DNA from 2 places in the Labrys neptuniae genome. Region 1 is predicted to be linked to the other one. Evidence: riboswitches for the same ligand, from Rfam matches in the RefSeq annotation. Region 1 holds a riboswitch; the other holds the start of a gene.
What was found. Region 1 has a riboswitch for cobalamin ahead of metE (5-methyltetrahydropteroyltriglutamate--homocysteine S-methyltransferase). Riboswitches for the same ligand answer to the same signal wherever they lie in the genome.
Positions count from the first base shown of each region.

Region 2: another riboswitch for cobalamin. It lies ahead of ABXS05_RS28040 (CbtB domain-containing protein); the one in region 1 lies ahead of metE (5-methyltetrahydropteroyltriglutamate--homocysteine S-methyltransferase).

Region 1 is NZ_JBFNQD010000027.1:400-4,609, reverse strand. It holds gene metE (5-methyltetrahydropteroyltriglutamate--homocysteine S-methyltransferase) at 1-1,738, opposite strand, end outside; cobalamin riboswitch at 2,003-2,200, opposite strand; cobalamin riboswitch at 2,291-2,485, shown strand; gene ABXS05_RS33065 (TonB-dependent receptor plug domain-containing protein) at 2,599-4,210, shown strand, end outside.
Region 2 is NZ_JBFNQD010000014.1:68,757-72,966, forward strand. It holds gene ABXS05_RS28030 (J domain-containing protein) at 1-172, opposite strand, end outside; gene ABXS05_RS28035 (CbtA family protein) at 643-1,413, opposite strand; gene ABXS05_RS28040 (CbtB domain-containing protein) at 1,432-1,644, opposite strand; cobalamin riboswitch at 1,675-1,821, opposite strand; gene ABXS05_RS28045 (histidine phosphatase family protein) at 1,859-2,413, shown strand; gene ABXS05_RS28050 (UDP-glucose dehydrogenase family protein) at 2,531-3,847, shown strand.

The sequences.
Region 1 (4,210 bases):
CGGTCAGCATGCCCTTGACCGGGCGCTTGGTCAGGGATTGTGCGAAGCGGGCCCATTCCACCGTCATGGCCCGAGGACGCGAGACATCGCCATAGATGATCGGCGGGCGCACGCAGCGCGAGCCATAGCTCTGGACCCAGCCATGTCGGGTGAAGGCGTAGCCGGCCAGTTGCTCGCCGAAATACTGCACCATGTCGTTGCGTTCGAATTCGCCATGCACCAGCACGTCGAGGCCGATCTTCTCCTGCCAGGCGATTGCCTGCCTGGTCTCCTCGCGCAGGAAGTCGTAATAATCGGCATCGCCGATCAGGCCCTTGGCATGGTCGGCGCGCGCTTTGCGCACGGCGCCGGTCTGCGGGAAGGAGCCGATGGTCGTGGTGGGGAAGGGCGGCAGACCGAGCCACTCCTGGGCCCGGCGGCGCAGCGGATAGGGATGTTGCCGCTCGCCCATGGCCGGTGTGAGCTCAGCCATTCGGGCAGCGACGCCAGTATCATGTATACGGGCGGATATGCGGCGGGCCGCAGCTGCCGCGTCCGATTGGGCAAGCTCATCAGCGACGGCCCGCCGCCCGTCGACCAGGGCTGTCGACAAGGTTTTCAGCTCGCCGATCTTCTGGACGGCGAAGGCCAGCCAGCTGCGAAGTTCGGGATCGAACGCGCTCTCGGCCTCGATATCGTAGGGAACGTGGAGCAGGGAACAGCTCGGGGCGAGGACGACGCGGTTGGGCCTGAGGGCTGCAACTGCCGGCTCGATGCGATCCAGCAAGGCGGTCAGGTCGCTCCGCCAGACATTGCGCCCGTCGATCACGCCCAGCGACAGCACCTTGTCCGCCGGTGCCCGTTCGACCGCCTGTCGCAACTGCGCGGGCGCCCTGACGAGATCGAGATGCAGGCCGGCGCTGGGCAGGCCGAGTGCCAAGTCGAGATTGTCGCCGAGGCCGCCGAAATAGGTCGCGATCATAATCTTCAGATCGGAGACGGCGCCGGTGAGAACGTCATAGGCGTGGCGCAGCGCCTTTCGCGTCCTTTCGTCGAGATCGAGTACCAGGCAGGGCTCGTCGAACTGCACCCAGTCCGCGCCCTCAGCGGCAAGCCTGCGCAGGATCTCGGCATAGACGGGCAGGAGCCCTGGCAAAAGGGCGAGAGGATCGAGGTCCGTATCCTTGCTCTTGCCGAGCAGCAGATAGGTCACCGGCCCGATCAGCACGGGATGGGTGTGGAAGCCGAGCGCTGCGGCCTCCCTGAATTCGTCGATGGGCTTGGCCGAGGCCAGTTCGAAGGCCTGGCCGCGACGGAATTCGGGGACCATGTAGTGATAGTTGGTGTCGAACCATTTGGTCATCTCGAGAGCGGGGACACCGCCGCCATGGCCGCCATGGCTGCAGCCCGCATGGTCGCGATCGTCATGGCCACGATCGTTACGGCCCTGGCTGCCGCGCGCCATGGCGAAATAGGTCGAAAGCGGAACGGGGCCGCCTTCCCAGCCATAGTGGCGGGGAATGACGCCGGCCGTCGCACTCATGTCGAGAACCTGGTCGTAGAGCGAAAAGTCGTTGGAGGGGATATGGGTGACGCCGAGGAGGCTCTGCCGGGCCCAGTTGCTGGCGCGCAGCTGGGCTGCCGTCGAGAGCAGGGCGGTTTCGTCCTGCTTTCCGGCCCAGAAGGCCTCCAGGGCCGTCTTGAGTTCGCGGCGTGGGCCGATGCGTGGCGTGCCGAGCGTCGAAATGGGAATGGACATGCGTGTCTCCGGCCGGTGACCTTTGCGGTCCCGGTTCGCGATGAGTGAATGGGTCGAGGCGGAGAGGCGGCGTGCGGTCAGGGCACGCCGCAACGCATTCGTCGTCGGACAGCCGGATCGACGGCATCGTAACGCATGATGGCAGTTTGAAGCTTGAACATCGGCAGACCCCATGAGAACTGGGGGCAAAGGCCGTACGGGAGCGCCTGACGCGGCCAGGGACACCGGCTCTGTCATGCAACCACCGGGACACCCCGCCCGAGGACGTTTACATTCGTCGGGGCAGGTCTCCTGGCTCACGGCTCACCGAACCTGCCTGCCTTCCCACCTGCGCGGGGCAGGCAGTGGCATGATGAGGCAAGCTCTCGCCGTCTACAGTTGCGGGGGCAGCGCCGGCATCGCACCGGCTTCCCTCTTAGCTTCCATTGCGAGAATGGAAGAACCTCGACCGCGACACCAAACGACAAGGCGTCTCGGAAGTCAAGAGAGATATAAAGACATGTTTATGTGGGGATGTCTTGTCGTTGCTGCTTGACCATGGTGTCCAACCCCACTACGGCGTCAGGGGACGGTTCCTTTCGAGGATCAAATGGGAACGCGACGAGGGCGGATACGCCCGAAGCGCGGCTGCCCCCGCAACTGTGAGCGGTGAGTTCCTGCCAGTACGGCCACTGGATCGCGATCCGGGAAGGCGGCAGGAAACGGCGATCCGCCAGCCAGGAGACCTGCCGTCAGCCGTGGTCACGCGTGAAGACATCGGGCGGGGTGTTCCGATGGAAGCCGAACCGTTCGCGTCCGTAGACGCTGTGGTATGGGCCTCCTCGCGGTGACGGCCACTGGACGTCGCGACGAGGTCTGACGTGATCAACCGTTTCCCTGTAGCCGAGCTGCCCGCCATCGGGCTTGGGCTTTTTGCCTCCCTTGCCGTTTTGTCGATCCTTCCCGCCCAGGCGCAGCCGGCAGGCGCCGAAGAACCGATCGAACTCGATCCCGTCGTCGTGACGGGAGCGCCCACGCCCGCCAACCAACTCGGCAGCACCGTCACGGTCGTCACGGCCGAGGAGATCGAGAAGGCGCAGCGCCGCACGGTGAGCGACGTGCTGGCCACCGTGCCCGGCCTCAATGTGGTGCAGGCGGGCGGCCCGGGCAGCCAGACCGCGGTCTTCATGCGCGGCACCAACGCCAATCACGTCAAGGTGCTGGTCGACGGCATCGATGTCGGCGATCCCGGCAATCCCAACGGCGCCTTCGATTTCGGCAAATTGCTGGCCGGCGATGTCGAGCGGATCGAGGTGCTGCGCGGCCCGCAAAGCGGCCTTTATGGTGCCGATGCGATCGGCGGTGTGATCGCCATCACCTCCAGGAAGGGATCGGGGACGCCGAAACTGACGGCCCTGCTGGAAGGCGGTTCCTTCGGCACCTTCAACCAGCGCATCGGCCTGAGCGGCTCGCACTCGATCTTCAACTATGCCTTCGGCATCGACCATTTCCGCGCCACGGACACGCCGGTGACGCCGGTCGCCCTGCTGCCGCCGGGCCAGCGGGCCATCGGCAATCTCTATGACAACACCGTCTACTCGGCCAGACTCGGGGCAGATTTCAGCGACAGTCTCAGCGCCAGCCTGATCGCGCGCTATTCGGATTCGAAACTCCTGTTCACCGGCGATTCCTTCACCGGACCGAATGCCCTGCACAGCTCGCAGACCGAAGACCTGCTGCTCACGCGCGGCGAGGTGGTCTGGCACTCGCTCGACGAGCGCTATCGCACCGTCCTGGGTGTCGACTATCTCAGGGATCGCCGCCGCAGCGTGCCCTCGCCGGAGAACATGACGCCGCCCTCCACCAGCATCGGCGAGCGCCTGAAGTTCGACCTGCGCCAGGAGATCGCCCTTACCGACGCGCACAAGGTCACTTTCGGGCTGGAACGAGAAAATTATCGCCTCCAGACCGAGGATCTTACCGCCTCCAGCGGCAATTCGGCGGTCTTTGCCCAGATTCAGTCCAACTGGTTCGAGAATTTCTATCTCACCTCGAACCTGCGCTACGACCGCAACGATGATTTTGGCGGCCGTCTCACCTGGCGCATCGCGCCGGCCTATACCATCGCGGCGACCGGTACGGTGCTGCGTGCGAGCTACGGCACCGGCTTCAAGGCGCCGACCCTCAGCCAGCTCTATCGCGATTATACACCCTTCTTCTATGCCAACCGCAATTTGAAGCCCGAAGAAAGCAGCGGCTACGACCTCGGCTTCGAGCAGCCTCTGTGGGGAGATCGCCTGCGCATCGGTTCTACCTTCTATTACAACCGCATCCGCAACCTGATCGACTACAACGAGACCTTCACCACCAATGTGAATGTTGGCCGCGCCACGACCTATGGCAACGAATCCTTCGTCTCGGTCCGGGTAAACGAGCAGGTATCGTTGAGGGGGGACTACACCTTCACCATTGCTCGCAACGACGTCACCGAAC
Region 2 (4,210 bases), on a different contig from region 1:
TGTTGTAGTCGCGCACATGTTCCAGGCAGAAATGCCAGAACTGGCCTTCGCGGTTGCGCCCCTTGGGCGCGCGAAATTCGCCGGCGTTCCTACAACCGGCATGTTCGCATAGCCGTACGCTCGCCGGCTGGACCTCTTCGGCCCTTGGGCGCACCCGGATGCGATCAAACAAGGGCGAGTCCAGATCCATAATGACACACTATGCGAGGGTGAACACAAATGGGCAAGCGCGAGCTTGGACGCAAGAGCGTTTTGTAACTTGAACGAAGCACATCAAATCGCAAAAACGCTTCAGCCAATCCATGGGAATGGCTTGGAGCCAGAAAGCGAAAGCAACCAAGCATTCATAGCTGAGCACGCTTTGCCCTGGGGTTAATCGAGGCGAAATGCCGCTGCAGAATTTGAAATATGGGGTCCGCTGACCCGAAAAAGAAAGAGGCCGCCCAAATGGCGGCCCAAGTCTTAGGGAGGAAACGCCCAAGGAGGGCAGTGGGGGAGCGCAAAGGCGCATCCGCCACGTCCCTAAAGTGATCCTCATCGGTTCATTTCGCAAGTGCGAAATGAAATAAATTTTGAAAACCGGCCTGAAATCGGGCCAGTGTTGTAAAAATGCGACGTTTGACGCGGTTGACCGGCCTCTTTTCAGTGGCGAGCGGGGGCCTGCAGCAGTTTCTGTGCTGCAATGCCGAAGGCGATCCCCAGCGTTGCCCAAAGCACGGCATGGATGCCGAGTGAGGCGATACGGAACTTCCACAACACCGTGGCCGAAAAATCAGCCGGGATGTCGTTGACCGTCGGCAAGATCTCCATGGCCACCACCATCACCACCAGATAGGCTGCCACCCCCACGAGGTTGGCGTTCCAGCGGCCGAGGCTGGCGGCGAGCCGGTTCGCGGTGCCCAGCGCCGCCGCCATCGTCACGAGGGACAGCAGGATCAAGCCGAAATAGAAGGCGGTGCGCAGGCCGATCGTGTCGGGATTGCCGACGGCCGGTGGATTGGCGGGATATTTGATCTGCGGCACCACCATGATGGCGGCGAAGCCGATGACGGCGATCAATCCGGCGGTTGCGCGCGGGCTGAGGCTGCCGATCCGGCCCTGCGCGAAGGCAAAGATCAGGGCGAAGATGCCGCCGAGCGCTGCGCCATAGGCGACCATGCCTGTGACGAGCCCGTAGCTGGCCTGGACCGGCCGGCTGACCGGCTCTTCCTCGTGTTCATGGGCTGCGGTCGTCTGCGCAGCGCCGGGAGCCGGCGCAGCTGTCGGAGCGGGCGCCGGCTCGGATGCGTGGCTTTCCTCGAAAGCGATGGCTGCGTCGACCTGGGGTTCACCGAACACCCAGGCGAAGCCAGACGCAAACAGTCCGGCCAGGATGCCGATCAGCATCCCCCGGATCAAAAGCGATCTAACCATGTCGTGTGTCCAAGCGCCCTAGTGGCAGGGGAAGCCGAGCAGATGGCGAGCGTCATGCACGAATTCGTGGATGTAGACGCCGGGAATCAGCGAGGTTGCGCCCTGTTCGGCGCCGACGAAATAGATGGCGAGCACGGCCAGGAGCACGGTAAAGAGCGCCCAGGGCAGGATCTCGCGGACCGGGATGGCGATCGGCTGCTGGGCGACGGGTGCCAGAGTTGCGGTGGTCATGAAAAGCTCCTTGGGATTACGCGTCCCGTTACGAGTCATGCTGCCTTGGAAGAGGTCTGACTTCCGGATTGACGCCGCAGCGCCGCCGTTCACAGTGGCGCGACCGTGCCGGAATTCCACCGGCTTCCCACCCTTGGCAAAGCTCTTCCATAAGAGCCCAAGTCACGGATATGTCAATATTCCGGAAGCGACTTTATCTTGGGGAAATGCCTTCATGACGCCACGCCTGACCCTGCTGTGCCATGGCGCGACGCCCACACTGCGTGCGGCGGGGTTTCCGCTCGACGAGGCGCTCGACGCAAGGGGGGCACAGGCGGCCCGGGACCTGCAGTGGCGTTTTGCCAAGGCGACCCGCATCCTGAGCAGTCCGGCGCTCAGGGCCCGCCAGACGGCGCAGGCCCTCGGCTTCGAACCCGAGATCAACGAGGCACTGCGCGAATGCGACCATGGCCGCTGGTCGGGGCTTGGCCTGGAGGCGGTGGCCGCCGCCGAGCCCGAAGCGCTTGGGGCGTGGCTGACCGATCCGCAGGCCTGCCCGCATGGCGGAGAGAGCATTGCGGCCCTGATCGCGCGGGTCGGCGCCTGGCTCGATGGCGGGCGGTTCGAGGGCTTCACCCTGGCCGTTACTCATGCCTCGGTGTTGCGCGCGGCGATCATTCATGTCCTCGGCAGCGAGCCTCGTTCCTTCTGGCGCATCGAGGCCGCTCCGCTGGCGCGCGCCGATCTCAGGCCTTCTGCCCGCGGCTGGTCGCTGCGGCTGGAGACATAGAGGCGCTCCGGCTGGGCCTTCCCGCAGTGCTGCTTTTCCTTTTTCGTCATTGGCATGTCGCCGGGCCTTTTGTAGACACGCCTCTGACGGGTTAGTCGCCCAAACAGGATTGATGTCATGCGCGTTGCAATGATCGGTACGGGTTATGTCGGCCTGGTGACGGGGGCGTGCCTCGCCGATTTCGGCCATGTCGTCACCTGCGTCGACAAGGATCCGGCCAAGATCGAGGGCCTGCTGGCCGGCCGCATGCCGATCTACGAGCCGGGCCTGGAGGATCTGGTGGCGCGCAATGTGCGCGAGAAGCGCCTGTCCTTCACCACCGAGCTCGCCCCCGCCGTGCGCGATGCAGCCGTGGTGTTCCTGGCCGTCGGCACGCCCTCGCGCCGCGGCGACGGCCATGCGGACCTGTCCTATGTCTATGGGGCGGTACGCGAGATCGCCGCGGCGGTCGAGGGCTTCACGGTGGTGGTGACCAAGTCGACCGTGCCGGTCGGCACTGGGGACGAGGTCGAGCGGCTGATCCGCGAGGTCCGGCCCGACGCCGATGTCCGCGTGGTCTCAAACCCCGAATTCCTACGCGAAGGGGCGGCGATCGAGGATTTCAAGCGCCCCGACCGCATCGTGGTCGGCACCGAGGACGAACGGGCCAAGGAGGTGATGGCCGAGGTCTATCGCCCGCTCCATCTCAACCAGGGGCCGCTGCTGTTCACGGCCCGGCGCACCTCCGAACTGATCAAATACGCTGCCAACGCCTTCCTGGCGACCAAGGTCACCTTCATCAACGAGATCGCGGATCTGTGCGAGAAGGCCGGCGCCAATGTGCAGGAGGTGGCGCGCGGCATCGGCCTCGATAACCGCATCGGCTCCAAATTCCTGCATGCCGGGCCGGGCTTCGGCGGCTCGTGTTTTCCCAAGGATACGCTGGCACTCCTGCGCACCGGCCAGGAGCATGGCGTGCCCCTGCGCATCGTGGAAGCGGTGGTCGGCGTCAACGATGCCCGCAAGGCGGCGATGGCCCGCCGCGTCATCGCGGCCCTCGACGGCAATATCGCCGGCAAGACGGTGGCCCTGCTCGGCCTTGCCTTCAAGCCGAACACCGACGACATGCGCGACAGCCCCTCGATCCCGATCGTGCTCGCCTTGCAGGACAAGGGAGCCAAGGTTCGTGCCTATGATCCCCAGGCGATGGAGGAGGCCCACAAGGTTCTGAGCGATGTCGACTATCGCTCCAGTGCCTATGACTGTCTCGATGGTGCCGATGTCGCGGTGATCGTCACCGAATGGGACGAGTTCCGGGCGCTCGACCTCGAGCGGGTCAAGAACCTGCTCACGCAGCCGGTGATCGTGGACCTGCGCAACATCTACCGGCTCGAAGACATGAAGCGGCACGGCTTCCGCTATGAGAGCATCGGGCGCGAGGGGACGGCGCCCTGAGCTGACGACATTCCCGCATATTTGCGCAAACCGGCGCAGGCGCGGCGCTGCTGGCTTCAGAAGCCAGCGAGAGGGCCTCGCCTCGTTTCTGAGGTGAAGCCGGCACCGCCGGTTCGCACCGATCGGAATGTAGCCAAGCGGGTGTCAAGCACGGGCGCGAGAAATGACGGTGCTGTTGCGGATTTGCACCAAGTCCCAACTCATGGTTGCAGGGCGCCGATCTTGATTGGATCAAAGCGCTAAGAATTATCATACTATAAGGCTCACACGGCGATTCGACCGCGATTCCGGCCGGTGGAGCGCTGAACAGGATCTCCGACCCTGCCCTGGCGGCGCAGGCTGGGAAATCCTGCAAAATTTCCA